DNA from 3 places in the Roseovarius conchicola genome. Region 2 is predicted to be linked to each of the others. Evidence: riboswitches for the same ligand, from Rfam matches in the RefSeq annotation. Region 2 holds a riboswitch; each other region holds the start of a gene.
What was found. Region 2 has a riboswitch for thiamine pyrophosphate ahead of thiB (thiamine ABC transporter substrate binding subunit). Riboswitches for the same ligand answer to the same signal wherever they lie in the genome.
Positions count from the first base shown of each region.

Region 1: another riboswitch for thiamine pyrophosphate. It lies ahead of thiM (hydroxyethylthiazole kinase); the one in region 2 lies ahead of thiB (thiamine ABC transporter substrate binding subunit).
Region 3: another riboswitch for thiamine pyrophosphate. It lies ahead of V6N02_RS00205 (ABC transporter substrate-binding protein); the one in region 2 lies ahead of thiB (thiamine ABC transporter substrate binding subunit).

Region 1 covers NZ_JBGEHK010000002.1:627,066-636,897, reverse strand. The annotation lists gene truB (tRNA pseudouridine(55) synthase TruB) at 1-281, opposite strand, end outside; gene V6N02_RS08935 (phosphodiester glycosidase family protein) at 285-1,019, opposite strand; gene rbfA (30S ribosome-binding factor RbfA) at 1,020-1,415, opposite strand; gene dapB (4-hydroxy-tetrahydrodipicolinate reductase) at 1,553-2,365, shown strand; gene V6N02_RS08920 (dihydrodipicolinate reductase) at 2,448-2,813, shown strand; gene thiD (bifunctional hydroxymethylpyrimidine kinase/phosphomethylpyrimidine kinase) at 2,815-3,615, opposite strand; gene thiE (thiamine phosphate synthase) at 3,612-4,226, opposite strand; gene thiM (hydroxyethylthiazole kinase) at 4,223-5,011, opposite strand; TPP riboswitch at 5,054-5,146, opposite strand; gene V6N02_RS08900 (aromatic ring-hydroxylating oxygenase subunit alpha) at 5,190-6,323, opposite strand; gene V6N02_RS08895 (HD domain-containing protein) at 6,323-6,943, opposite strand; gene V6N02_RS08890 (DUF1674 domain-containing protein) at 7,288-7,470, opposite strand; gene V6N02_RS08885 (RsmB/NOP family class I SAM-dependent RNA methyltransferase) at 7,540-8,802, shown strand; gene V6N02_RS08880 (heparinase II/III family protein) at 8,907-9,832, shown strand, end outside.
Region 2 covers NZ_JBGEHK010000003.1:381,400-391,231, reverse strand. The annotation lists gene cobO (cob(I)yrinic acid a,c-diamide adenosyltransferase) at 24-644, shown strand; gene V6N02_RS11135 (hypothetical protein) at 757-1,062, opposite strand; TPP riboswitch at 1,140-1,246, shown strand; gene thiB (thiamine ABC transporter substrate binding subunit) at 1,279-2,259, shown strand; gene V6N02_RS11125 (thiamine/thiamine pyrophosphate ABC transporter permease ThiP) at 2,235-3,782, shown strand; gene V6N02_RS11120 (thiamine ABC transporter ATP-binding protein) at 3,769-4,473, shown strand; gene V6N02_RS11115 (FAD:protein FMN transferase) at 4,490-5,401, opposite strand; gene V6N02_RS11110 (nitrous oxide reductase accessory protein NosL) at 5,403-5,969, opposite strand; gene V6N02_RS11105 (ABC transporter permease) at 5,966-6,790, opposite strand; gene V6N02_RS11100 (ABC transporter ATP-binding protein) at 6,787-7,683, opposite strand; gene V6N02_RS11095 (nitrous oxide reductase family maturation protein NosD) at 7,649-8,980, opposite strand; gene nosZ (TAT-dependent nitrous-oxide reductase) at 8,984-9,832, opposite strand, start outside.
Region 3 covers NZ_JBGEHK010000001.1:42,541-52,372, reverse strand. The annotation lists gene argE (acetylornithine deacetylase) at 1-307, opposite strand, end outside; gene V6N02_RS00230 (TetR family transcriptional regulator C-terminal domain-containing protein) at 304-975, opposite strand; gene V6N02_RS00225 (FAD-dependent oxidoreductase) at 1,152-3,218, shown strand; gene V6N02_RS00220 (aromatic ring-hydroxylating oxygenase subunit alpha) at 3,221-4,423, shown strand; gene V6N02_RS00215 (GGDEF domain-containing protein) at 4,500-5,504, opposite strand; gene V6N02_RS00210 (heme NO-binding domain-containing protein) at 5,510-6,109, opposite strand; TPP riboswitch at 6,230-6,335, shown strand; gene V6N02_RS00205 (ABC transporter substrate-binding protein) at 6,495-7,430, shown strand; gene tenA (thiaminase II) at 7,430-8,101, shown strand; gene V6N02_RS00195 (ABC transporter ATP-binding protein) at 8,098-8,823, shown strand; gene V6N02_RS00190 (ABC transporter permease) at 8,820-9,554, shown strand; gene V6N02_RS00185 (FAD-dependent oxidoreductase) at 9,697-9,832, opposite strand, start outside.

The DNA of each region.
Region 1 (9,832 bases), on a different contig from region 2:
ACTTCGCCCTCGGCATCGTCGGTATTGGTGGCCTGTCCCAACCGTACCTCAAACGCATAGGCCTTCAACGCATCGGTGATATAGGGCACGGTCTTGGTCGCCTCGCCCAAAGCCACCGCCAGAACGCCTGTCGCCTCGGGGTCAAGTGTGCCGGCATGGCCTGCCTTCTTGGCCTGCAACGCCCAGCGCACCTTGTTGACTACCGCGGTTGAGGTCATGCCCGCCGGTTTGTCCACCACCAGCCAGCCCGAGATATCGCGGCCCTTGCGTTTCCGTGCCATCGCTCAGTCCGCCTTGCCCACAACACCCACGATCGGACCCATCGGAAAACCGCCATCATTGCGGTTCAGATCGGGGGCGTAGAGCCGCGAGATATTGCCATCGAAATAGAGCGCCTGCGGGGCCTTCAGCCCGTCGCGAAAGAAGGTGCCAAAAGTGTGGAAATTGACCGTGCCCCGCGAAATGACGAACCAGACGGTCTTGCCATCCGCCGAGGTACCAACGCCGTTGCGCACGTAATAGCTGTCGCTGTCTTTCAGGAATTTCGGATGCAGCGCGCCGTCGATCACCAGCATCGGGCCCGACTGGCTGGCATAGGTACAGGCTGGCTTTTCGCGCTGAAAGCGTTTCGTCTCGATCACATCGGCGCGGCCCTCGCGGATGCAAAAGACGCCGTTGGGCAAAAGGCCGAAATTGCCGGGACCATCGCTGGCGATCACCGGGCTGCGCTGTTGGCCATCCTCGACGTAATGTCCGACGGGGCGACGATCCGAATGATACATGCCCGCGTTCATCGCGAAGTGCAGGGTTTCACCACTGTCGCGCAATTGCGCTTCGACATTGTCAAAGCTGCCAAAGGGCGCATCACGATCAGGATCGGTCAGGAACAGGCGCAGCTCATCCGCGTCGGTGTTGACCTCGCAGAGCGTATATTTCTCGCCCTCAAAGCTGACATTCCTGCACTCAACCGCCGCAGCGGGGGCCGCCAGCAGGATCAGACATGCCACTAGCGCGCGCATCTACTCGTCCAGATCGCGGCGCACATCGTCCTGTGCGAACAGGCGGCGGGTTTCATCCATCTGATCAAAGGTCTCATCCAGACGGAACCGCAGATCGGGCGCGTATTTCAGCTCAAGCTTCTTGCCGATGATCCGACGCAGCTCGCCCTTGTTGCGGGCCAGCAGACCCACCAGGTCATCCTTGCCCGTCCCGCCCAGAGGCGAAACATAAGCCGTTGCCACTTTCAGATCGGGCGAGGTGCGCACCTCACCCACCGTCACCGACAAGCGGTTCAGATCAGGGTCGTGCACATCGCCACGCATCAACACCTCGGACAATGTCCGGCGGATCAATTCGCCAACGCGCAGTTGGCGTTGCGAAGGGCCTGGCCCGTCATGAAACTTATTCTTAGCCATGAGCGTGCATCTAAGACCTATCGCACGCTTTGCCAAGCGGCGATGCAGCTGATCCGGGCACCCACGCAAAACTTCGCGATAGACGGCCCCCGCCCGGGTGCGCTAAACGAACGGCCAGATCATCAGGGACGAATATCATGACAGACCTGCCAGGCATTGTTGTTACCGGCGCATCCGGCCGCATGGGCCAGATGCTGATCCAGACCGTTCAAAACAGCGATCATGCCCAATTGTCCGGCGCGTTGGAGCGTCAGGGGCACCCTTGGGTCGGTCAGGATCTTGGCACCGCGATGGGTGGCGCGCCAACCGGTATCACCGTTCTGGATGATCCGCTTGAGGCCTTTGCCACGGCCCAAGCCATCATTGATTTCACTGCCCCTGCCGCCACGCTCGAATTCGCCGCCCTCGCGGCACAGGCCCGCGCCGTGCATGTGATCGGCACCACGGGGATGAGCGACGCCGAAATTGCCCAGCTTAAACCCGCCGCGCGCCATGCCACAATCATTCGCGCTGGAAACATGAGCCTTGGAGTGAACCTTTTGGTGCAACTGACCAAGCAGGTGGCGGCCGCGTTGGACGAGGATTTCGATATTGAAGTGATCGAAAGCCATCACAACCAAAAGGTCGATGCGCCTTCGGGCACCGCCCTGATGCTGGGCGAGGCCGCCGCCGAAGGGCGTGGGGTGGACCTGAACGCCGTGTCAGATCGCGCGCGTGACGGCATCACCGGCAAGCGCGAACGGGGTCATATCGGATTTTCCGCCATTCGCGGGGGCGATATCGTGGGCGAACATGACGTGATGTTCGCCGGTGCAGGCGAGCGGATCGTGCTGCGCCATATCGCCAGCGATCGTGCCTTGTTCGCACGGGGGGCTTTGAAAGCGGCCCTGTGGGGACTTGGGCGCAAACCGGGCGAGTATGACATGCTCGATGTGCTGGGTTTGAAGTAACCTCGGGGAGTCTCCTCCCAAAAAAGTGATCCGTTCTGGGCAGTGCCGCGTACCCCTCGGTATCTGCTAAAGGGACATGATCATGCGTAAACTCGTAGCATTCTTCAGCCTCGCTCTTCTGGCCACACCCATCTCCAGCCCGGCGACTGCCGATAGTTTTTCCCAGATCAGCGATAAACAAGCTTTTGTATCGCTTGTGGATGGGCGCAAACTGACCCGCTTCGGGATCAAGCTGGACGTCACACCGGATGGCCAGATCAAGGGCAACGCCTTTGGCCGCAGTGTGACCGGCGCGTGGACTTGGAAATCAGGCTATTTCTGCCGTGATCTTTATTGGGGCAAGCGCGATCTTGGACCCAACTGCCAGGCTGTGAAGGTGCAGGGCAACACCATGCGCTTCATTTCGGATCAGGGCACCGGCGAATTCGCCGATCTGGTATTGCGCTGATTTAAACCCTCCACATGGCATGAAAGTGATGGGTCGGGCCGTGGCCCCGCCCGACGTCCAAAAGATCCGACGCTGCAATCGCGCCGGTGACATAGGCCTTGGCAGCCCGAACCGCCTCTGGCATTCCGGCGCCTCGCCCTAACCACGCAGCCAATGCCGCTGACAGCGTACATCCCGTGCCATGGGTGTTGTGCGTCAGGTGACGCGGGGCTTCCAGCCACTCATCCCCATCCTGCCAAAGCAACAGGTCGCGGCTGCGGTCGGTTTTCAGATGTCCGCCTTTCAGCAAAACCGCTTGCGCCCCAAGGTCCAAAAGAGCCGTGGCTTGTCGCATCATCCCGGCCTCATCCTGCACCTCGTCCTCACCCAGCAGGTCGGCGGCCTCGGGCAGGTTCGGGGTGATGATGTTGGCGCGCGGCAACAGGTGGTCGCGCAGGGCCGCAACCGCATCGGCCTGCAACAGGCGGTCTCCGCCCTTGGCCACCATCACGGTATCCAGCACAATCGGCGCATCCAGCCCGTCCAGCGCCTTTTCCACCGCCTTAACGATCGCGGAACTGCCCAGCATCCCGATCTTGACCGCATCGACCCGGATATCGGAACGGATCATCGCGATCTGCTCGGCCACCATATCGGGCGTGGTCAGCTCAACCCGGCTGACCCCTTGGGTGTTTTGCGCAGTCAAGGCGGTGATCGCGGCCATGGCATAGCCGCCATTGGCAGAAATCGCCTTGATATCGGCCTGGATACCGGCCCCGCCGGAAGGGTCCGAACCCGCGATAGAGAGAATATTCGCGCTCATGTTGTCCTCCATTCTTCCAATAAGGCACGGGTTGCCACCTCGGGGTCGGCGCTGCGGGCTATGGCCGAAACGACCGCCAGCCCAACCGCCCCAGCCGCGCGCAACCCCGCCGCATCACCCGGGCCGATACCGCCGATGGCATAACAGGGCAGTGGTGTGGTTTTTGTGATCTGCCCCAGTCCGGCAAACCCGATGGGTGGCGCATGATCCGGCTTGCTTGCCGTGGCGCGGATCGGCCCAACGCCGAGATAGTCGACGCAGTCCAACGGCACATCAGCCAATTGATCCGCATTTTCCACCGACAGGCCCAGCATCATATCCGGGCCAATGCGGGCGCGGATATCGCGCGGATCTCCATCGCTCTGACCAATATGCAATCCGTATGCGCCTATCGTGATGGCCACATCGACCCGGTCGTTGATGATCAGCTTGGCGTCATGCTGTGCCAAAACGGTTTGCAGCTCCTGTGCCTGCGCCGCCAACTCGGGTGTGCTCGCCGATTTGTCGCGCAGCTGGATCAGCCGTGCCCCACCACGCGCCGCGGCAAGGGCCTGACCGACAACGGGCAGGTCGGCCCCCGGATCGGTGACGAAATAGACCGGCCCCATCATGCCTCAGTGATCCGCGACCGGGCCGTCAACGCCTCGGGTGTCATTGCGTGCAACGCATCCAGAAGATGCATCGCCAACGTGCCGGGGCCATCAGATTTCTGCGCGGCCTGTTCACCCGCCAGACCGTAATAGGCCAAAGCGGCTGTCGTTGCCTCAAGCGTCGGCTGTCCAACGGCGAAAGCCGCCACAAGGCCGGTCAAAGAACATCCCAGCGCGGTGATCTTGGGCATCATCGGATCGCCATTTTCCACACGATAGGCGCGGCTGCCATCTGTGATGTAATCCACCGCACCCGTGACAGCGACAACCCCGCCTGTCTGCGCGGCCAGGGTGCGTGCGGCGGCCTCGGCGCTGGCCACGCTGTCACCCGCATCCGCGCCCTGGCCTGCGGCCTCGGCCCCCGCCAACGCCAGAATTTCCGAGGCATTGCCGCGTATCACGGTGGGTTTCAACGCCACCAGCCGTGCACCCGCCTCGCGCCGCAATCCGGTGGCAAAGACCGCAACCGGGTCCAGCACCCAGGGTTTGCCCGCGTCATTCATCACGCGCGCCGCCGCTTCCATAGCCGCGACCCAATCGGGATCAAGCGTGCCGATATTGACACTCAGCGCCGAGGCAATCCCGGCGAACTCTGCCGCTTCCTCGCGTGCGTGCACCATGGCGGGCGAGGCCCCCGCCGCCAGCATCACATTGGCCATGACGTTCATCGCCACGTAATTGGTGATGTTCTGCACCAGCGGGGCAGTGGCCCGCATGTTTTCAAGGTAGTGTCCTGCGTCTTGCATCGTTGTGCCTCCTTGCGAACGAAAGAAGGCGGGCACGAACGTCAAAACAGGCCCACGACTTCCTCCGCCGGCATGATCCGGTTCAGGTTCAAAGGGTACTTCTCAGCCTTTTTCAAGACGCCCCTGTCGTGTGGGTATAGCTACTGCTCTGGCATGCGGCGTCAAGCCCTAAGCAGCGTCAGATGCCAATCGCAGCATACCAGCGGGCAAAGGCGGCAACATTTGGCTCCAACTCGGGCTGAAACCGGCCTTGCCGGGCGTCAGGGCTGGCCATCCCACGCTGTTGGTTGATCAGGGCGGGGACGTCTTCGTCCAGGGCGGCATCCATGCGATCCAGATACGCCGCCGACTTCTCGGCAAACTCTGGCAGGTCAACCGTCTCGGGCGGGAAACACGAGGTTTGCACAACAAGGCAGCGGTCCCCACCCAGCGGGTAGGCCTCGTAACACCAGAGCGCGTCCGTGTTGGCAGCAAAGGCCATGTTCGGGAACACCCACGTATAGCGTGCGCCCGTTTTTGCGCACCCTTGCAGACCCGGCATATCGGGCAGCGCCTTGTCCTGCTGATCCTCCAACAGACCACCCGTCCCATCGGTCGCCCCGAACTGGGTGGCAAAACCGCCTTGTACTGGATCGGGCGGATTGGGCCGCGCATAAACGCTGTCGATGGAATCGGGATGCACGAAAGGCAGGTGGTAGTATTCGTTGAACACCTCAAGAAACAGTTTCCAGTTGCACTCCACCTCCAGCACCCGACGCCGGACACTGACCAGTGACTCCATTGGCCAGTCCGCATGCAAGCCCGCAAACTCGCCCAGATGAGTGTCAAGGTCGGGAGCATCGGCGTTCAGGCAGACGAAGGCAAAACCCAGCCGTTCTTCAGCGCGATAGGTGATCAACCCGTTCTCGGCCTTGTCAAAACCCTGCGCGGCCTCCATTTCGGGGGCCGAAACCAGCCGCCCGTCCAGCGCGTAGAACCACGAATGAAACGGGCAGCGCAGGCCCTTACACGATCCTTCGCCATCCACCAGCCGCGCGCCGCGGTGGCGACAGGTATTGGCATAGGCGCGTAAAATCCCTTCGTTATCGCGCAGCAGCAGGATGGCCTGCCCTGCGATGTCCAAGGTGATGTAATCGCTAGGTTCGGCCACCATGTCAGCCCGACCCACCCCGATCCACCCTGCACGGAAAATCGCCGTTACCTCGGCGTCGGCCACCGCGTCCGAGCGATAGACAGCGGGTGGCAACGACGACGCCTCGTCAGCGGGCAAAAGACAGCGTTCAAGTGCAGCCGAGGCAAGCAGCCGCGACATCAGGCCGCCCGTTCCGCCGCCCGTTCGGGATCTTGCAATGGTTCGCGGACACCGGGGCGGATGACGGCGGGATCATATGGTTCACGATCAAACACCTCGCGCACCATGTCGGCGAAAAACTCGATGGGCTCGTGATCGTAATCGGGGTCAAAGCTGGATTGGTCCCAGCGTTCGCAGAACTCGGAACAATCGTCGAAATAAGGGCTGCCGGCATGGCGTTCCCGCTTGTTAGGGTCTGCGCCGACGTGATGACCAAAATAGGCAAGTTGGAAATCGCCATGCGCCTCGACCGTCCAAGTCACCTGCTCGCGCACGAAGGGTTTCAGGATCGTGGCGGCGTATTCGTCATGGTTATGAGGGGCAAAGATATCGCCAATATCATGCAATAGCGCCCCGACGACCCAATCCTGATCCGCACCATCGCGCCAGGCCCGCGTGGCCGATTGCAGCGAGTGGCCAAGCCGGGTGATCTGATAACCCGACAGGCTTTCATCCAATTCAACCAGCGCGGTCAGAAGACGGTCGGCGGTGCCTTTGACATACTCGTGCTCCAGCTTTCCAAGAAGATCGTAATCCTCCTTGTCGCCATCTTTCATCTGAGTGAACTTGACCTTTTCCATGCTCTCTCCCTTTCTCTGACGCGGGCCTTCATTTGGTCGCGATGCCTGGACATGGTGTGATGAAATCACGACGCAGCCAACGAAAAATGTCTCGTTGCGGCGTTTTCAGTGTCGGTTTTGAGGAAGAAGAGAGGGATGTCGGGTAGCCAAGCCGCGCCCGACATCTAGTATTCGATTTAAAGTGCGGCCACGATGGCTGCGGGCACGGCAACCATGCCGCCAACGATCAGTGCGATCGAAATTCCCAGTCCTTTGAACATGTCTCTCTCCGAGTTTTCACCTGTTTGAAGGACAGAGGTAGCTCTGGGTCCGGCACCGGGGATGCGGCAGGCTGTCGCGCCAAGTCAGAAATCGACAGCAATGCCTTTCTTTTCCCAATCCCCATAGCGCACGGGTTCGGGGCCTTTGCGCCCACCCAGTTCCTTGGGCAACGCGTCTTGCCCTTCGGCAGCTTTGCGGCGCTCTTCGGCCTCGGCAAGGGCGCGGATGGCAGCGGGGGGGAGGTCTTTCTTCTCGGGATCGCTCATCGCTGGGTTCCTTTGGTCTCCGCCCCTTGATATACGCCCCGCACCGCCCCCGGCAAGGACCCGCCCGCTATGAAACCGCCCACCCCCCGCAGTTCCGCGCTGTATATGCTTGATAAGATCATGGAAGAGGGCCGCCTGCTGTCCGATCTGATCGCAGGGGGCGCTCTGGACCGGCTGGACCCGGCGGATCGCGCCCGCGCCCAGCGCCTGACCTTGCAAACGCTGCGCGGCATCGAACGGGCCGACCGCATCATCTCACGGTTTCTGCGCAAGCCGCCACCTTTGACGGTGCATAACATCCTGCGCCTTGGCACGGTCGAGCTTTGTCTGGGTGGCGAGGCGCATGGCGTGGTCAACGATATGGTCGGCCTGCTGGGCAATCACCGACGCTATGCCAAGCTGAAGGGCCTGATCAACGCGGTGCTGCGGCAGGTGGCCGAGGATGGCCCAGGGCGCTGGAACGATCTGAGGGTGCCGCGTATCCGAAGCTGGCTGCGCGAACCGCTGGTGCAGGCCTGGGGCAAGGGCGTGATGAACGATATGGAGCGGGCGCATTTCGCCGGTGCCCCGCTGGATTTGACCGCCAAGGGCGATGCGGCGGCCTTGGCCGATGCTGTGAACGGGCAGCTTTTGCCAACCGGATCGGTCAGGTTGGCCGATGCCGGGCAAGTGTCGGCCCTGCCAGGATATAAGGCGGGTGACTGGTGGGTGCAGGACGCCGCCGCCGCGATCGCGGTGCAGGTTCTGGCGCCGCAACCGGGCGAGGCGATCCTTGATCTCTGCGCCGCACCGGGGGGTAAAACCCTGCAACTGGCTGCCGCCGGGGCCGAGGTGACGGCGCTTGATGTCTCAGAACACCGGATGGAACGGGTCACCCAGAACCTCGCTCGCACCGGGTTAAACGCGACCTGCATCACCGGCGATGCGCTGACCCATGAAGGGCAGTATGATGCCATCCTGCTGGACGCGCCCTGTTCGGCCACCGGCACGATCCGCCGCCACCCCGACCTGCCCTTTGCCAAGGATGGCAGCGAGTTTGGCGAGCTGATCGGCCTGCAAACGCAAATGCTGGATTACGCTTTGACCCTGCTGAAACCCGGCGGGCGGCTGGTGTTTTGCACCTGTTCGCTGTTGCCCGATGAAGGCGAAGTGCAGGTGGAAGAGGCGTTGGAGCGCCACACAGACCTGACTGTTGATCGCACGGCACTCGTCGAGCGTCCCGGTATTGATCCGGCCTGGATCACCGAGGAAGGCGGCTTGCGTCTGCGCCCCGATTACTGGCCCGATCTGGGGGGTATGGACGGGTTTTACATTGCCTGCCTGCGCCGTTAACCGCCCATCATCACCCCCGGCGTCAATCAGCCGGTGACTTGGCTCGCCGGGCGCGGTATATTGCCGAAAAGTAACGCCAATAAGAGCGTGCAGAGGCAAGGCAGATGTCCAGAACCGATGATATCTCGGCGCGGTGGGCGCGTTTGATGAACCGTCTTGAGGCGCGGCGCGCGGCGTGGTCAAAACCCGCCACGGCCTTCCTGTCACAACCCGAACCCCGCACCATCGGCAGCTTTGCCCGGGGTCGACAACTGAGCGCGGGCAATTTCGTTTTTGCCGGCACGCTGATTCAGGCCCCGCATACGCGTCTTTGGGATCTGGCCGCGCCGGATGAGGAATTCAGCGCCGAGCAACACGGCTTTGGATGGCTGGATGATCTGGCTGCCGCCGGAGACAGTCCTGCGCGCGCGGCGGCACAGGAATGGCTGGCCGACTGGATCAAACGCTATGGCGACGGATCGGGTCCCGGCTGGACACCGGAACTGACCGGGCGGCGCCTGATCCGCTGGATCACCCACGCACTGTTCCTGATGTCCGGCCAAGGCAATGAAATCGCGGATGGTTTCATGCGCTCTCTGGCACAGCAAACGATCTTCCTGTCGCGACGCTGGAAAAGTTCATCCCCCGGCCTGCCCCGGTTCGAGGCACTTACGGGTATGCTATATGCTGGCCTGTCGCTGGAAGGGATGGAAGCGCATGTCGAGCCTGCCCTCAACGCGCTGGCGCGCGAATGCGACAGTCAGATCGACCCGCAAGGCGGGCTACCCACACGTAATCCCGAAGAATTGCTCGAAGTTTTCACCCTGCTGACATGGGCCGCACTGGCCTTGTCGGAAACCGGCCACACGCCCAGCAACGCCCATTGGAGCGCGATCGAGCGGATCGCCCCGACCTTGCGCACCCTGCGCCACGCAGATGGTGGGCTGGCGCGGTTCCATGGCGGCGGGCGCGGCCTTGAAGGGCGTCTGGATGCGGCGCTGGCCACCAGCGGCGTGAAATCCAGCGCGCCCGATGGTCTGTCGATGGGATT
Region 2 (9,832 bases):
CCTTGTCAAGCAAAGGAAACGTCATGTCCAAGATCGACCCCGAAGAAGAGGCACGGCATCGGGCGAAAATGGCCAAGAAGAAGGCTGCACGCGACAAGATGATGGCCCGTACGACGGATGAGAAGGGGTTGATCATCGTCCACACCGGCCCGGGCAAGGGCAAAAGCAGCGCCGGTTTCGGCATGATTCTCAGGTGCATCGCCCATGACATGCCCTGTGCTGTCGTGCAATTCATCAAGGGAAGTTGGCAGACCGGAGAGCGCATGATTCTCGAAGATCACTTTGCGCATCTGTGTCAGTTTCATGCCATGGGCGAAGGGTTCACTTGGGAAACCCAGAACAAGTCCCGCGACATTGCCGCAGCCGAGGCGGGGTGGGAAAAGGCCAAGTCTCTGATTCTGGACGACACCGTGCGTATGGTGCTGCTGGATGAGATCAACATCGCATTGCGTTATGACTACCTGGATATCGATGAGATCGTGCGCTTTCTGCGCGATAAGAAACCCGAGATGACTCATGTGGTGCTGACCGGGCGCAACGCCAAGCCCGAGCTTATCGAAATTGCCGATCTGGTGAGCGAGATAAAGTCGCTCAAGCATCCGTTTCGCGATGGGATCAAGGCACAACAAGGCGTTGAGTTCTAGCACTGCCTGGTCATGTAACGCGACACTTTCCGATCCTGGAACCCGGTGGAAAGCGCGAGCAAAGTCATTCAGTGTTTGCCGGGCTTCAGATGCCGGGGTTTAGGTGATCCCTTCAGCACTCCCTGAAAACCGGCGTGAAGGCATAGAGAGAGGGCACGGCAAATGCGTCGATCACATTGGCCACCATTGCAATCGCCCACAACAGCGCCACGCATCCCACGAGGGGCCAGTTCGGGGCGCGGATGACCGGCACCGCAGTGGTGATCGCGTTCCCGGTAAAAGGCGCAACGATTCGTCCAGCAGCATCGCAAACCCGACTTATACAGACGTGCCGGCCCGCCCGCATGGATGCGCCCTTCATGTCCGGAAGGACAAAGCAGTGTCCGTATCCACTGACACCCTCATTGGACGAGAGCATGCTGGCATGATGCGATCTCTGACGCTGTTTTGACGCATCAGATTGTGGTTGAAGCGAGGCTTAAATCCCGCTAGCTGGAACCTACCTCGGGGTGCGTCGTCATCGGCGCTGAGATGCTTCTTTTGCGAACCCGTTGAACCTGAACCGGCTAGAACCGGCGGAGGGAAGGGTAGAGTTTCTCATCGTCCTTACCCTCTCGCCGCAATGGAGGATGATATGAAACGTCTACTGATTGCTGCGGGAATTCTGAGTGCCACATCTGCGACTGCTGCCGATGTGCCAGAACTGACCGTTTACACTTATGATAGTTTTGTCGCGGACTGGGGTCCCGGCCCGCAAGTGGAAGAGGCCTTTGAGGCGATCTGCGAGTGTGATCTGAAGCTTGTCGGCATCGAGGATGGCGCGGCCCTGTTGTCGCGCATCCGCCTTGAGGGTGAGAATTCGGATGCCGATGTTGTGTTGGGTCTGGACACCAACCTGATAGAGGCGGCCAAGGACACAGGGCTGTTCGCACCGCATTCCGTCAGCGCCGAGTATACCATGCCGGTCGACTGGAATGACGACACATTCGTTCCTTTCGACTGGGGCTATTTCGCGTTTATTCACAACGCCGATGCCGCTGTCCCTTCGAACTTTCGCGATCTGGCGGCAAGTGACACCAAAATCCTAATCCAGGACCCACGCTCGTCAACGCCGGGGCTTGGATTGCTGTTGTGGGTCAAGGCGGCCTATGGCGACGAAGCGCCGGCCATCTGGGCCGAGTTGTCCGACAATATCGTGACCGTGACCAAAGGCTGGTCCGAGGCTTATGGCCTTTTCCTTGAGGGCGAGGCTGACATGGTCCTCAGCTACACAACATCACCCGCCTATCACCTGATCGCCGAGGAAGATGCCAGCAAAGCTGCCGCCGCCTTTGACGAAGGTCATTACATGCAGGTCGAGGTGGCCGCGAAACTGGCAGGCTCGGATGTGCCCGACCTTGCCGACGCGTTTTTGGCCTTCATGGTCACCGAACCTTTCCAACAGATCATCCCGACCACCAACTGGATGTATCCTGCTGTGACCCCGGCGGCAGGTTTGCCTGACGGCTTCGACACGCTGCACACCCCTGAGACATCCCTTCTGTTGACGCCGAGTGAAGCAGCTGCGGCACGGGACGAAGCGCTGGCCGAATGGCTCGACGCGCTCAGCCAGTAAACCCAATTCCCGGGATCGGCGCGGCGGCTTTGGTGGCCGCGCTGATCGTCGGGACATTGGCCGCTGTGGCCCTGCGCGCCGAAACGGGGCGGGGGTTTGTTGCCGCCGACTGGGCTGCGCTGCGCTTTACCCTGACCCAGGCCATCCTCTCGGCGGTGATCAGCACGGGCCTTGCCATCCCCGTGGCCCGCGCGCTGGCCCGGCGCCGGTTTCGCGGCAGACGGGCGCTGATCGCGTTGCTTGGCGCGCCGTTCATTCTTCCGGTGATCGTGGCGATCCTTGGCCTGTTGCAGGTTTTTGGTCGGTCCGGTTGGATTTCGGACGCCCTCGGGGTTTTTGGCCTGCCCCCGATCAGTATTTATGGCCTGCATGGCGTCGTGATCGCGCATGTGTTTTTCAACCTGCCACTGGCCACACGGCTGGTGCTGCAAGGTTGGCAAGAAATTCCAGCCGAGCGGTTTCGCCTGGCCGAACAGTTGGGCTGCCGCGGGTCTGCCCTGTTCCGCCTGATTGAAGCGCCGATGTTGCTGCGCATTCTGCCCGGCATTCTGGCCGTGATCTTTGCCATTTGCCTGACCAGCTTTGCGGTGGCGCTGACCTTGGGCGGTGGCCCTCGTGCCACCACTATTGAGCTGGCGATCTATCAGGCTTTCACCTTTGATTTTGACCTCGGGCGCGCAGCCCTTCTATCGGCTGTCCAATTGGTTCTAACCGCTGCCGCGGCTGCCGCAGCGTTAAAGCTTTCGCGCGGTGAAGGTTTTGGCGCAGGGCTGGACCGGTCCATACGCCGCTGGAACACAGGCTCGTCGCTGATCGACACGGTCTGGATTGTGTTGGCGACCGGTTTTCTTCTGTTGCCGCTGATCTCGGTGATCACCTCCGGTCTTGCCGGAATCATGGACGTACCAGTGGAGGTGCTGCGCGCCGCCCTTGTGTCGATTGCGGTATCATCCGCCAGTACGCTTGTCATGCTGGTATTGGCCTTGCCGATGGCGGTCTCCGTTGCGGCAGGGCGACACGGATGGGTCGAGCTTTGTGGCATCCTGGGTCTGGCGGCGTCGCCATTGGTCATCGGGACCGGCCTGTTTATCATGATCAGACCGCTGGGTGATCCAACGGCGCTGGCGCTGCCGGTCACTGCGGTGGTGAATGTGGTTTTTGCGCTGCCTTTTGCGCTGCGGATTCTGATCCCGGTGGCACGCGATGTGGTGGCGCAGCATGGTCGCCTTGCTCTGGCCGTCGGAATGTCGCCGCGCGTCTTTTTCATTCGCGTCATGCTGCCCCGGATGCGACCGCAGATTGGTTTTGCCGCCGGGCTGACCGCAGCCCTCTCCATGGGGGATTTGGGGGTGATCACCTTGTTTGCAGATGCCGATATCGCCACATTGCCCTTGCAAATCTTCCGGTTGATGGGGGCTTATCAAATGCAGGCTGCTTCTGGCGGGGCCCTGTTGTTACTGATGTTGTCGATGGGGGCATTCTGGATACTGGATCGCGGGGGGCGCTGGCATGCTGAAACTTGAACACTGCATCATCAAGAACAACGAGTTCACGCTGCGCGCCGAGTTTGGCATCGACGCTGGCACTAAGACAGCCGTGATCGGGCCATCCGGCGCCGGGAAATCGACCCTGCTTGAGGCGATTGCCGGGTTTCGCGATTTTGCGGAGGGCAGGGTGTTTTGGAAGGATCAGGACCTGACGGAGCTCGCCCCGGGCAAACGCCCGGTGTCGATGTTATTTCAGGACGGCAACCTGTTTCCCCATCTGACCGCTGCCGAAAACATCGCCCTTGGTCTGCAACCCAACAAGCGGCTGTCTGACGCGGAAAGAGCGCAGGTTCAGTCGGCTTTGGGCCGCGTTGGGCTGTCCGAGATGGCTGCGCGCAAACCATCGGAGCTATCCGGCGGCCAGCAAAGTCGGGTCGCCTTGGCCCGCGTTCTGGTGCAAAAGCGCGACTTGCTGCTGTTGGATGAACCCTTTGCGGCGCTTGGTCCCGCGCTGAAGGCTGAAATGCTTGATCTTGTTGCCGATCTGGTGGCTGAAACCGGAACCACCCTGTTGATGGTCAGCCACGATCCGGAGGACGCCCGCCGCATCGCCGAGCAGGTTGTTTTGGTTGCCGATCAGGTGGCAGCGCAGCCTGTCCCGACATCAAGCCTGTTCGAAAATCCACCAGTCGCCTTGCGCGATTATCTTGTGCAGTCGCACCCCTGAGAACCAAGCGCGGGTGTCAGACCGGTATGGCCGCCTCAAGTCGCGTATCTTGGAATTGCGCCAGACATGCTTCGATTTCAGCACGGGTCTGAAACAAACAGGCGGCTGTTGACAGGGCATCGGCCAGTGCGGCGGTGTTTGCCGATATGGTGACCTCACGCCACTGTGACGCGCAGGGCAGACCGCTGCGCGGATCAAGTATATGACCCATCTGTGCGTCCTCATCAAACGTGGTGCCAAGCGGCGCAGAAGTGGCCAGAGCCCGCGATGCAAGCGGCACAGTGCCGCCAGAGGTCAGCTTGACTGGCCACGGCAGTCCGTCCGGCTGCGCACCCATTGCGCGGAACTCACCGGTGTTGATCAGTATATCGTTCAGCCCCTCGGCGCGCAGCATATCGGCCACGCGGTCGGCGATATAGCCCTGGGCGATCCCGTTCAGGCTTAGCGCCATGCCGGGGCGTAGGGTGATGGCAGTGGCCCCCACCGTGACGCGGTCCCATCCCGTTAGCGCGCGGGCTGTTTCGATGGCCGTCTGATCCGGCAGCGTGCCTGCCGTTGCGGCATTGCCGTAACAGGCCCAGAGCGGCTGGATCGTGGGATCAAAGACGCCGTCGCTTGCGCCGTGTACCGCGCCAGCCAGAGAGAGGCACTCTAACAACTCAAAAGGCGGCGCCGTCAAGGCACCGGCTCGGTTTAGCCGGGACACGGCGCTGTCCGGGCGATAGAGGCTGAAGATATCCTCCAACCGTGAAATCTCGGTTGCGACCCGGGCGCTGATTGCGGGCGCATCGGGATGCGCCAGACGCAGGGTCGCGCGGGCACCAAGCGCCACACCTTCCCACGTGTAAACCGGTTGCGCCGCGGCAAGGCCAGGGCTGGCAAAGGCGGCGGCGCTGATGGCCAGAAAGCGGCGGCGGGTGGTCTTCATCTTACTCTCCGTTCTTGCGCGACAAGGCGCGCAGGCGATCTTCATACTCGGCATCCGAGGTGTCATTGACCAGAACAACAGGGGCCAGAACGGCATCGTCAGGGATGTCGGCCAGTTTCATCACCTCACCGCCGTTCTCCTGCGCAAAAGCGGCGGCATCCTCAGGCTTGGAAAACGGCACCAACTCGGGCGCGCCCATCCCGCCGACAACCGCGCCCCCGACCACATAGACAGCATCCTCGGCGGCGATCCAGTTGGTCTCACCAGGGGTTTCCCATGTGGCGCCGGGGGCGCCCATATCGCTGACCCAGACGGTCAGGATCTCGTGGCTTTGCTCGGGCATCCGTGTGTAGGCAACGGCGTCACGCACCTGGCTGAAAAACAGCGGCGCGCCGGGCAGACCCGCCAGATGCGCCTGCGCCTTGGGGCCGTCATGTTCCAGAAGGTTCATCTGACAGTAATGGCCAAGCGCATCTTCGGACATCGGCACCGGATCGGTGTTCTGAGCGATCTCTTCCTTGCAGGCTGCCAGCATCAGCAGCGTTGCAATCAATAGCAGGTATCTCATGGGTCAACCTTTCTGAAAACGAAGGCGGCCAATCCCAGGGCGGCCAGTGGCCAGATCAGGACTGAGCATAACGATTGCCATTGCGGGATGGCGGTGGCGGCACCTCCTACTCCCGCCGCCGCCGATGCGGCTTGCGCGGCGGTCAGGTTGAACAGGCGGAAGGCGTCGGCCGGGTTGGCCAATAGGGCGATAGGGAAGATATCCGTGGTGAAAAACCCACCGTCATCGGCCACCACGGCGGCCAGCAAGCCAAGATCATATAGCACGACCAACCCCAGCCACAGCCCGATTGCAAGGCCCGCCGCGCCCGACACGCGCCGCGCCTTGGCCGAAAGCGCATATCCGATGCCAAGGAAGGTCGCGCCTAACAGGATTGAGGTCCAGGCCAATCGCCATAATGCACCAAGGCCCGACACGGCCTCTGGGTCACTCACTATGGCCATGACGGCCGCCGCGCCATACCCGGCGAAGATGGCGAGGATCAGGATGGCGGTATGTGCGATCAGCTTCCCGGCCAGTACTTCCCAACGGGCCACCGGATAGGTCAGCAGCAAGGGCAAAGTGCCGCGTTCAACTTCACCGGCCACCGCGTCGAAGGACATCAACAGAGCCACCAAGGGCACCAGATAGACCGACAGCGAGGTCAGCGAAGTGACGACAACAGACAAACGATCCGCCCCCAGATCGCCACTAGGGGCCGAGCCTGCGGCGGACAGGACCAGCGAAAAGACAACCATCAACAGCACTGCGATCAGCACCCAAAGGTTGCGCCGCGCGATCCGTATTTCCGTGCTGGCCGTGGCAAGGATACGGGTGATCATTGGCCGTCCCTCCGGCTGAAATGGCTGTAAATGTCTTCCAGACTGGGCGGGATCACCTCAAGATCGGCGACCTTGCCTTCCAGCCTGGAAATCCGGGCGAGGGTGGCCAGCTTGTCTTCCTGCGCGCAATTCAAGTGCAGCCCACCATTCAGGCGGATCGCATCGGGGAAAGCGGCCATGATATCGGTGTCATAGCCATTTATCGCGATGATCTGCATCGACACGGGCAATGCCGCCTCGCGGCGCAGATCAGGTAGCGAGCCTTCGGCCACCATCCTGCCACCCGACAGGATCAGCAACCGGTCCGTGCGCGCCTCGACCTCGGTCAAAGCGTGGCTGGACAGCAGGATCGCCGCGCCCTCGGCGGCCAGCCCGTCCAGCAATTCATAGAAATCCCGGCGTGACACCGGATCAAGCCCGCTGGTGGGTTCGTCCAGCACCAATAGGCTGGGATGCCCGATTAGCGCCTGCGCCAGCCCGATCCGTTGGCGCATGCCCTTGGAATAGGTGCCAATGCGGCGCTTGGCGGCCCCGGCCAATCCGACACGGTCCAGCATCTCCATTGCTTGGCCCGTGTCCTCGCCGCGTAGGCGCATATAATAGGTGATCTGTTCCAACCCGGTCAGGGCACCGTGGAACACCGCATTCTCGGGCAGGTAAGCCACCTTTGCGCGGGCCTCGGGATGTCCCGGGGCGACACCACAGACAGACACGTCGCCGGCGTTGGGCGTGATCAGCCCAAGGATCACTTTCATCAGGGTCGATTTGCCAGCGCCATTATGGCCCAACAATGCCACCCGCTCGCCCGGCTCCACGCCAAGCGAAACATCGGACAGGGCATCGAGCCCGTCGAATGTCTTAGTGAGATGAGAGATCGTTAATGTCGAAGTCATCAATATCGCTTTCAGTCCGCCGTGCGACGGCCTTGGCCTCCATGGCAGTGTATTCAGGTGGAACGCGCATCACCGGAGGTGACATCAAAGGCGCGCTGTCAACCACGCCGCCGGGCAGGGTGGTCGGGAAACTCGATTGCCCCCAGCGGATCAACTGAACGGCGGGGCTGCCGGTCAGGAGGCTGGCGGCGGGTTGTGACCACAGGATGTGATCCATCAGATCGTTGGGCCGAAAGACACTGTCGGCGATGCCATCCCCGCCAAGGTCAAACCCCGGATGATCCGACCAATAATTGCCACGGCCCTCAAAGCTCCATTCGATATCGCGGGTACCAACATATTTCACCTGCGTCCGGTTGCGGATAAAAGCGTTGCCGGTCAGCACGTTCCGTTCCGACCCGGCGGTGAAGTGGACGCCGATATTGCAGCCTTCAAAACGGTTGTCGTAGATCAGGTTCTTGTGCGCGTTGTAGATAAAGGTACAGCGATCCGCCCCGCCTCGCACCAGATTTCCGGACACATCTGCGTTATTGGCATAATTCAGCATCACGCCATGGCTGATGTCGGACAGGCTGAGATTGTCTTTCACCACCACCCGGTTCGAGAACATGATGGCATAACCCAGATGGTTCCCGATCGAGACATTGCCAGACACTTCGGAGTCATTGGTGTACATGTAATGCACGGCAAAGCGCAGATCGCGGAACAGGTTGTTGCGATAAGTGCCTTTACGCGAGGTGTTCGAGAAGATGCCATCGCGGCCCCAGCGCACCGAGTTGCCTTCAACCACGGTCCCGGGTGAATTCCAGATATAGATGCCGTTGCCGCGGTCGTTCATCCGCCGCTGCTGCGTGCCTTCAATCTCGTTGTTACGCACGATCGCATCATGGCCGCCATGGACATCGACGCCATGCAGGTTGCCCAGCACGCGGTTGTCCTCGACCAAGGCGCGGTCGGCTTTCTTCAGAATTTTGATCCCGGCATCAAGTTCCTGGCTGTCCAGCCCCGATCCGGTGACAGTCAGCCCCGACACGGCGACATCAGAAGCGTCAATCGTGATGACTGTGCCCTGACCTGCGCCATCGACAATGGCGTCATGGGTGCCGGTTATGGTCAGCGGGCGGTCGATGGTAACCGCGCCGATATGGCGTCCCGGCTGAAGGAACAGCACATCGCCGGGATTGGCCCCGGCGATGGCGTTTGCAAGGTTCCCTGACCCGGGCTGCACACGGATTTCGGCGGCCCAGAGGGGCAGCGCAATCACCAGAGACAGCAAAAGGGTCAGGGAACGGATCATGGCTTAGGTGGCTTTCGGTTCAACGAACATCCGGCCGCGCATCTCCATGTGGAGTGCGTGGCAGAACCATTGGCAGTAGTACCAGTAAACACCCGGCTGGCCCGCCACGAAGGTGGCCGATGCGGTCGCCTGCGGCCCGACTTCCATGACAACACCATGGTTGCCCATGGTAAAGCCGTGGGTCAGATCGTCGATGTCATCAAGGTTGGTGACATAAACCGTTACCTCGTCGCCCTGCTGCACTGAAAAGCTTTCCAGTGAGAAGTTGGGCGCCTGGCTGGACATGTAGACCCGCACCTTGTTGCCATCGCGGATCACGCTTTCCTGGTAGTCATCCAGATCAACCCCATCCGCTTCGGCCTGTGCTCGGGCGTCCGCCCACATTGGATCGTTGCGATCCCATGCTGAACGTGGGCTCACTTTGGACGGGTCCACGATGATCGAGTCATGCGGTTCGGCAAAGGTCGGGCCGTCATGCACCAGTGTCATGTCGTCGCCGTCAATGACAAACAACTGCTCGTTCTCGGGCTTCAGGGGACCGACATTCAGATACCGGTCTTTCGAGAACTTGTTCATCGAGACGTAGTACTTGTCGTTGGCCTCCAGCGTTTCGCCCATCACGGTCGAGTTGTGGCCAGGCTGGTAATGCACGTCCTTCTTGACGATGATCGGATCGACATCTTCTCCGTTATAGAGCTTGATGGCGTCTTCCAGGTTCCACTTCACGACCTGGCTGTCGAGGAACAGGGTGGTATAACCATTGCCCTTGCCGTCAAAGCAGGTGTGAAGCGGCCCAAGGCCCAGTTCAGGCTCGGCCACCACGGCGCTGCGCGGATCGGCGTCGTCGTTGAA
Region 3 (9,832 bases), on a different contig from region 2:
TTGTGCCGCGGCCATAAAGTCGATCCTGATCGCGGCTCAGTTTGAAAGGCGCGCGCGTCCACTCCTGCCCTTCGACCGGGACAACATCGGTATGGGCCGACAGCAGCACGCCGGCTCCGGCAGGCCCCAATGTGGCCACCAGACCGGCCTTCTCGCCGGTGTCATCCGGCAGACGCGTTACAGCAAATCCCCGGTCGCGCAGATAGGCCTCGACATAGTCGATCAGCGCCCGATTGCTGTTGTCCGGTATCGTCGGAAAGGCGATCAGCCGCTCCAGGACCTCAAGAGTTTGCGACGAACAGGTCATGCCGTGCCCACTTTCCGGGCCATGGGCAAGACGGCGCCATCGGCATTGAAATATTGCGGCAGAACGGCCTGCATATAGCGAAAGCACAGGCGGGCCGCGCGGTTGCGATCAAACCCGTCCGGATGCAGCAGGTAATCCGTCCAGATGCCCTCCAGCATCGCCAGCACTCCATCGGCCGTGTCCCTGGCAAGCGGTTCGGCCTCGGCCACGCCTTCGCTGCGCAGCATCTCAAGCAAGGCCCCGGATGCAAGCGTGCTCATCCGCACGTCACGGGTGTCACTGTGCTGGCGAAAGGTCTCGCGCTCGCGTGCTTCACCGCGAAAGGCGTACCAGATGCTGACGCTGCGCCGGTTCAGCACTGCTTCGCCCAGATCGCTGCGAATGATCGCCTCAATGGTTTCCTGAGGGCTGGGGCCAGCCTGTGCCAAAAGCTTGTCCAACTGCGCGTAATAGGTGATTCCGGCATGGGCGACAGCGGCCTCTAACAGCTTGTCTTTGCTCTCAAAATGCAGGTGGATCATGCCACGGGACAAGCCTGCGCGTTCGATGATCGTGCTGACGGACGTGCGCGCAATGCCCAGCTCGGCCACGCAATCAAGGGTCGCCTCGATCAGCGCCAATCTGTTCTTCTCGCGCAGCTGTTGTCGTCTGTCTTTGGGCTGGGTCACGGTGAGTGATCCTTATCAAGGCAGGCATAACCCCGTCCGAAATCGGGTTGACAGGGCCATGGATTCTTCGCCATGTTAAATGGACGCTCGTCCATTTGCAACTGCATTGGCCTTTGCCAGCCCAGCTTTCCGGGATGTCCGGACCACAGAGGGCCCGCTCAGAAGGGATTGCCATCATGCCGACACCCGATCGTTACTCGGTGCTGTTTGAATCCGTCAAAATCGGCCCGGTGACGGCCCCAAACCGGTTTTATCAGGTGCCCCACTGCAACAGCCTGGGCTATATGCGCCCCAAGGCCGAAGCCGCGATGCGGCGCATGAAGGCGCAAGGCGGCTGGGGGGTGATCTGCACGCAGGAGGTTGAAATTCACCCCTCCTCCGATCTGTCGCCCTTCCCCGAAGGAAGACTGTGGGATGATCGCGATATCCCCGGGATGGTGATGATGGTGGATGCGGTGCATGAGCATGGCAGCCTTGCTGGAATCGAATTGGCGCATAATGGCTGTCACGCGATGAACCATATGACCCGCGCGACGGCACTCGCGCCATCGGATATGGCGTTACATATCCCCCACCCACGGCAGGCCCGCGCCATGGATAAGGAAGACATTCGCAACCTGCGCCGCTGGCACCAGGATGCCACGCGCCGGTCGCTCACCGCCGGGTTTGACATTGTTTATGTTTATGCCGGGCATCACATGACCACCGCCCATCACTTCATGTTGCCCGAATACAATCAGCGCATGGACGAATATGGCGGATCTCTGGAGAACCGCGTGCGTCTGACGCGCGAATTGCTGGAAGACACGCTGGAAATTTGCGACGGCAAGGCCGCCGTTGCCTTCCGCTTTGCCGTGGACGAGATGATGGGCGAAGACGGCATGCAGGCCCATGAAGAAGGGCGCGCCGTGGTCGAATTACTGGCCGAAATGCCCGATCTGTGGGACGTCAACGTGGCCGGGTGGGACAATGACAGCCAGACCACCCGGTTTGAGCCGCAAGACGGCTACCAGATGCCCTATGTCGATTTCGTCAAATCGGTCACGACCAAGCCGGTTGTGGGCACCGGGCGGCTGACCTCGCCCGATGTGATGGCGGGGCTGATCAACAAAGGCACGCTCGATTTCATCGGCGCGGCGCGCCCGTCGATTGCCGATCCCTTCATTCCCCTGAAGATCAAGGAAGACCGGATTGATGAAATCCGCGAATGCATCGGCTGCAACATCTGTGTGAGCTGTGACAACCTGTCGATCCCGATCCGCTGTACGCAAAATCCCACCATGGGTGAGGAATGGCGGCGCGGATGGCATCCTGAAGAGATCGACGGCAAGGGCAAGGAAGAGGCCGCCTTGGTGGTTGGCGCAGGCCCTGCCGGGTTGGAATGCGCAATGCAATTGGCGCGGCGGGGTTATCATGTGACGCTGGCCGAAGCCGGGTCCGAGGCGGGCGGGCGCGTATTGCATGAATCCGGGTTACCCGGCCTTTCAGCGTGGAAACGTGTGGCGGATTACCGGATGCACGACCTGCAACAGCGCGCCAATGTCGATCTGTACTTTGACAGCGAGCTGGACGCCGATCAGGTGATCGAACTTGGCATTCCCAATGTGTTTGTCGCCACCGGATCAACCTGGCGGACAGACGGCCGGGGACGCGCCACGATGCATGGCGTCCCGATTGCAGATGGGGCCGAAGTGCTGTCGCCAGACGACATTATGGCAGGCAAGATGCCCAGCGCCGGACCGGTGCTGGTCTATGATGATGATCAGGGGTATCTGGCCGCCGTTCTGGCCGAACATCTGGCGCAAGCCGGGTTGGAGGTGGTTTTTGTCACCCCGGCCAGCGTGGTCTCACCCTTCACCGACCACACCTTGGAACAGGGGCGCGTGCAGACCCGCCTGATCGAACTGGGCGTCGAGATCATCCCGACGCATGTTCTCACCGAGATCGGGGCCGAGAGCATCTGTATCGCCTGTGATTACTCCGACCGACCCCGTGATGTGCCCGCGCGCTCGGCCGTTCTGGTGACGGAACGGCACCGGACGACTGGGCTTTACGAGGCATTGAAAGCCTCGGGGCAGGCCTTCAACCACCTCGCGCTGGTTGGCGACGCCGAGGCACCGGGACTGATTGCCGATGCAGTCTGGCATGGCCATCTGGCCGCGCGCGAGTTCGAGCGCGATCCGGCACTGAACGATGCCGACTGGTTCCGCCGTGAAATCACCGATCTGAGAGAGGAGAGCTAATCATGCCAAGCCGCCCTGCTGAACTGGACACATTGCTGGCTGAACATCGTGAGGGATTGGCCCTGCCGCGCGGGTTCTACACCTCACAGGAAATCTACGACCATGACATTGCAACCTATTGGAATAAAAATTGGATTTGGGTTGGCCATGTCAGTCAGATCCCCAATCCGGGGGACTATTTCCTGTTCGATTATGCCAATGAGTCGATCATTGTCGTCCGGGATCGAGACGGAGACATTCATGCCCATCTGAACGTGTGCCGGCATCGCGGCTCACGTATTTGCACCGAGCAATCGGGCAATGCCCGCACCCTTGTTTGCCCCTATCACGCCTGGACTTTTGAACTGACCGGCAAGTTAAGGGCCGGACGGGCGATGGGTCCCGATTTCAACCCTGCTGACTGGGGGCTGTTTCCCGCTCAGCTACGGGTGTTTCAGGGGCTGATCTTTGTCTGTGCCAGTCAGGACGCTCCTCCAATCGACGATGGGCTGGCCGAGCTCGCGCCATTGATGGCCCCTTTTGGCACAGAACGCATGAAGATCGCCCACACGGCAAACTACCCCGTTCCCGCCAACTGGAAGCTGGCGCTTGAGAACTACATGGAATGCTATCATTGCGCCCCGGCCCATCTGGAATATGCGCGCTCGCACACGCTGAAGATGCCAAAGGATGTCGAGACGATGACGCCTGCGCTGATCGAGCGATCCCGTAAAATCGGCCTGCCCGGCGAGGAGTTTCATCAAAGCGGTGTCGACACAGGCGCACCAGGTGCAGATTTCTACTATCGTCGCTACCCGCTTTACGACGGCTATGAAACCGGCAGCAAATCGGGCGCGCCACTCGCGCCCCCCTTGGGAGAGCTGACCGGATGCGATGGCGGAGCCACCGATTTCCAGATGGGGATGCTGAACAACATTTTGTTCTATGCCGATCACGCGGTTGGGTATCGGTTTGTGCCGCGCGGCCTGCAAGAGACGGATATTCAAGTGGTCTGGATGGTGCGGGAAGATGCCGAAGAAGGCACAGATTATGATCTGGATGATCTGACCTGGCTTTGGCATGTCACTTCACTGGATGACGAGCGGATCATCCGGCTGAACCAACAGGGGGTGAATTCGCAGTTTTTCCAACCCGGCCCGCTGGCCGAAATGGAATGGAGCATTCGCAGCTTTTATGACGGCTATCTGGCGATGATCACCCGCTGAAGGATTCTGTTTGCTGCCTGCACCACTTATCCGCACTGAGGCGTTAACTGGTCAGACCTCGGCATAGGCCTTTTGGCTAGCTGTCACGCATCGTCATATCAAACACCTTGTGCCGTCCGCGCCCCGCATTCTTGGCCGCGTACAGGGCTGTATCGGCATCCTCCATCATGAGTTCGATGGACGGGCACTTATACTGCGCGCTCAGCGTGAACCCGATACTGGCCGAAATGCGGCACATGTTGCCATTGAAGGGAATCGGTTCTTCCAGCCGTTTGATCAACCGCAGCGCTATTTCAGATGCGATTCTTGCATCGGTCAGCTGCGGAAAAATCAATGCAAATTCGTCCCCGCCCGTACGCACGATCGTGTCGTCCCTGCGGGTTTCCTCCAGCATGATGCGGGCCACGGTCTGCAACACGAAATCGCCCGCGGCATGGCCCAGCGTATCATTGACCGCCTTGAAGAAATCCAGATCGCAATTCATCAACGCGAAATCGGTTTCCGTCTCAAACAGCCGGTCCAGAACAAAGTCCATGGCGCGCCGGTTTTTCAACCCGGTCAGCGTGTCGGTAAACGCCTGTTCCTCGGCGGCGATCTTGGCCCCTTGCAGACGCAGGTTCAGCTTGCGCGAGGCCTCCATCGCGGCAGATTTCGCTTCGACCAGGTAGAGCATTTCCATCGCTAGGTCGGTGGGCGCAAAATCCGCGTTGGTCAGGTCGAAATCACGCACGGCATCGAGGATCGAAATGCCGAACGACATGTTGACCACCGCGCCGCCAGCAGGGCAGAACCCGGTTCCCTCGGGCAGCGGAACCAGCACAGCTTTCAACCCGGTGCGGGGTGGATCGCGCAGTTGCAGGTGCAGCTTGACCCCGGCGGCGGCCAGCAACTCTCGCATGGTGGTGCCAATCCGGGGGCGTTTCAGTTCGACCAGTTCCAGAAAACGCAGGCCTGTCGGATCCCCCGCGGGGCGCAGTTTGGCCAATGTCGGCCCCGCATGCACGATATGGCCCGTCGCATCCAGCACCACATGCATCGGGCAAAGCGTATCCATCATGTGAGCAGCTGCAATCTTGTCCATCCTGCTCATCCCGCGACCCCAGCCCCAAGGCTGAAATTGCGGCCATCTGCAAACGCCGTCTCCAGCAATTCCACCGCGATGATCTCGGTCCCGTTCCGCCCGCCCTTGTGCTCAAGATAAACCAGCGCGCCATAGTCATCGGCCATGGTACGCAACAACCCCATCATCACGTAACCGAACTCGCCGATATCCTTCTGCCCGGCCTGCACCACGAGGCTGTAGGAGGCACGGGTATGGCCACGCAGTTCCAACCGGGGCAATTGCAGATCTGACACGGCCAGCCGGGCACGTTCCGGCAGATCATCCAGCGAATGAAGGAACTCTTCGAATGTCATGCCCCCAAAGCGCAACAGGCGGCGAAGTGCCTCAACGTTGGGATGCGAAACCAGATAGGTGCCGATATCTTCCAGTAAGTCGTGACGAGGGCGTTCCAACACCTCGGCGGCCCTGTCCAGAACCTGATGTGTGATCGCCTCGTCATAGGTCATCATCGCCTCAAACTCGGTCAGCCCAAGGTCAAGCGACTGGACGATTTTCAACCATATATCGCGCCCATAGGTATCACGGATGAATCGCTCAATCGCGCGATTGATCAGCCCATGCATTGCCTGCCTCCATTTACTGTCCGCGCAGCTTGTCAAACCCGCCTTAACAAAGCGCCAACAGCTAAAATTATCCGCAGTTTTTGTGCCCCTTGCCCTTTGGTCACCCCCCTGCTAGGTCGGATTTATCCGTTGGGGTGCCCCGATTTGTCGGCGCTGAGAGGTCCATGACCAACCCATCGAACCTGATCCGGTCAGTACCGGCGGAGGGAACGGAGTTTCAAAGGGACGTAACCTGCGTTCGCTCTTCCTTCGCACCACCGGATTCAGGGGATGTTGAAAGGAAGACTGGAATGAGCCACCCCCTGCTTTCTTTGTGCCGCCGCGCGTGCTTTTGCAGCGTCAGGAGCCAACGGATTTCACCAAACCTTTTCCCTGGAGAAACAACATGAAATTCGCCGCCCTTCTGGCCGCTTTTCTGCTGGCCACGCCTGCCTTTGCGCAGGACAAGATGACCGTCATTCTGGACTGGTTCGTTAACCCCAATCACGGCCCGATTATTGTCGCGCAGGAAAAGGGATACTTTGCTGATCAGGGCCTTGAGGTCGAGGTGATTGCCCCGGCTGATCCGTCTGATCCGCCCAAGATGGTCGCCGCCGCGCAGGCCGATCTGGCGATTTCCTATCAACCGCAACTGCATCTACAAGTGGCTGAGGAGCTGCCCTTGATCCGGGTGGGCACGCTGGTCGCCAGCCCGCTCAACTGCCTGTTGGTGCTTGAGGAGGGTCCGATAAAGTCGCCCGCCGACCTGAAGGGCAAGAAAATCGGGTTCTCCGTCGCGGGTGTGGAAGAGGCGCTGCTGGTCGCTATTCTGGCCAAGCATGACCTGTCCCTGGACGATATCGAACTGGTCAATGTGAACTGGTCGCTGTCACCTTCGCTGATGTCGGGCCAGGTGGATGCGGTCCTGGGTGCGTTCCGGAATTTCGAGCTGAACCAGATGGAGATCGAAGGGGTGCCGGGCCGCTGCATGTTTGTCGAGGAAGAAGGTGTGCCGTCATATGATGAGCTGATCTATGTCGCCAATCCTGCCGAGATGGACATGGATCTGATCAACCGTTTCCTGCATGCCACCGAGCTGGCCACGCAATACATCATCAATCATCCGCACGAGAGCTGGGAGCTTTTCGCCGGCACATCGGCCGAGCTGAACGACGCGTTGAACGCCAAGGCCTGGGACGACACGCTGCCCCGTTTTGCCCTGCGTCCTGCCGCGCTGGATGCCGGGCGCTATGCGCGGTTCGAAGCCTTCCTGAACGAGGCCGGGTTGGTTGAAGGCACACGCGGCCTTGAGCAATTGGCGATCGACCCCGGGGCGAAGTGATGGAATATGGTCGGGACTTTTCTCATTGGCGCACGTCGGCAGGTGCGCAGTGGTCTGCCTTCACGCAGCATGACTTTGTGCGGGGGCTGGGCGATGGCACACTCCCGCGCGAAGCGTTTATGCGCTATCTGGTCCAGGACTACATCTTCCTGATCCATTTTGCGCGGGCCTGGGCGCTGGCGGTCACCAAGGCGGACACAGTCGAGGAGATGCGCCTTGCCGCGGGCACGGTGGATGCGTTGATCAATGGCGAAATCGCACTGCATATCAAGACCTGCGCCGAGGCAGGGCTGAGCGAACATGATTTGTTCGCTGCCCCCGAACACCCCCATAACATCGCCTATACGCGATATGTTCTGGATGCAGGCCATTCGGGAGACTTCCTTGATCTTCTGGCCGCCCTTGCCCCTTGTGTGATGGGCTACGGCGAGATCGGGCTGACTCTGAAAGAGCAGGCCGGCAGCGATGTCTATGGCGACTGGATCGCCACCTATTCCGGCGAGGACTATCAGAGCAGCTGCATCGCCGTAGGGCAGTTGATCGACGGGGCCATCACGCGGCGTCTGGGCGATGATCCAACCCGGAGTCCCCGGTGGGAGGCCCTGACCCAGCGGTTCATCACCGCCACACGGCTGGAAGTGGGGTTCTGGGACATGGGCCTGTCGGGATGAGCAGCGCGCCGGGCTTCACCTTGTCGGGCACTGTCCGGATCGGCGGGGCGGTGATCATTGGCCCGGTTGAACTGAGCGTGCCAGCCGCACGCTGGACCTGCTTGCTGGGTCCGTCAGGCGTTGGCAAAACCACATTGTTGCGCCTGATCGCGGGGATCGAAGATGGGACCGTTCTGGAGGGCAGCATTGCCGTCTCGGATCACGTCCCCTTGCCGGGTCGCATTGCATTGATGGCGCAGAGTGATCTGCTGATGCCGTGGCTGAGCGTGTTGGACAATGTGATCCTTGGGATACGCCTGCGCGGCGCAGTCCCGGATCACGACCGCGCACAAGACCTGTTGGCGCGGGTGGGGCTGGTCAACCACGCGAGAAAACACCCCGGCGCCCTGTCGGGCGGGGAACGCCAACGCGTCGCGCTGGCCCGAACGCTGATGGAAGATCGCGCGGTGGTTCTGCTGGACGAACCGTTCTCGGCGCTTGATGCGCGCACCCGGGCAGAGATGCAGGATCTGGCTGCCGACTTGCTGAAAGAGCGCACTGTGTTGATGGTCACCCACGACCCAGGCGAGGCAATCAGGATGGGCGATCAGGTGGTATTGCTGACCGAGCGCGGATGCGAGGCGGTCCCACTGCCAGAGACCCACCCCCCTCGTGCAGTGGATGATGAACAGGCATTGGCGGCTCAGGGGGCGCTGCTGTCGCGCCTGATGGCGCGGGCATGACCCGACCCTGGCTGAACGCAATGCTATCAGCGGGAGTGGCAATTGCCCTCTGGCAGGCACTGGTGGCATGGACGGGCGTGCCCCGCTTTATCCTGCCTGGCCCGGGGCTGGTGGCCGAAACGCTCTGGACCAGTCGCGCACTGATTGCCGAACATGCGATGACCACGATGATCGAAGTGCTGTTGGGCCTTGCCCTTGGCGCGATACTTGGTGGGGCCACGGCCATTGGCCTTGCCGCCTCGCCCATGGCACGCAGCCTGATCCGCCCGATGATGGTATTTTCCCAGGCGATTCCGGTCTTTGCGCTGGCCCCGGTGCTGACATTGTGGCTGGGCTATGGGATCTGGTCGAAAGTCGCCATGGCGCTGCTGATCATCTATTTCCCTGTTACGTCGGCCTTCTTTGACGCGCTGATGCGCACGCCGCGCGGTTGGCTGGACCTTGCCCGCGTGATGGGCGCCTCGCCAGCGCGGATCATGTGGCATATCCGGGTGCCTGCGGGCCTGCCCGGACTTGCCTCGGGCCTGCGGCTTGCGGCGGTTTATGCTCCGATCGGCGCGATCATCGGCGAATGGGTCGGAGCATCTCAAGGACTGGGATACCTGATGCTGCTTGCCAATGGCCGCGCCAAGATTGACCTGATGTTTGCCGCGCTGATCGTGTTGGCAATCTTTACACTGATCCTGCACGCGGTTGTCGATCATGCCTGCCGCAATTGGCTGGACCGATAGCCCCGCACCACGGGGCTGAACACATGAAACAAAACGACACCGACCCGCCTTGATAAGAAGGTATTGCGGCACGGGATACGGGCCGTCTTGCGGGACAGAACAGATATCTGACCAAGCCGCGCGGGGATGATCCCGGCAGAGCCTAGCGTGGCGGAATACCAAGGTCGAATTTCAACAGGTTATGCGGATCGACATTCGTTTTCACATCCTGAAGATCGCTGTAGATCTGGGGCGAGTAATAGGTTTCGACATCCTGATCTGCATCCGGGAAGTTGATG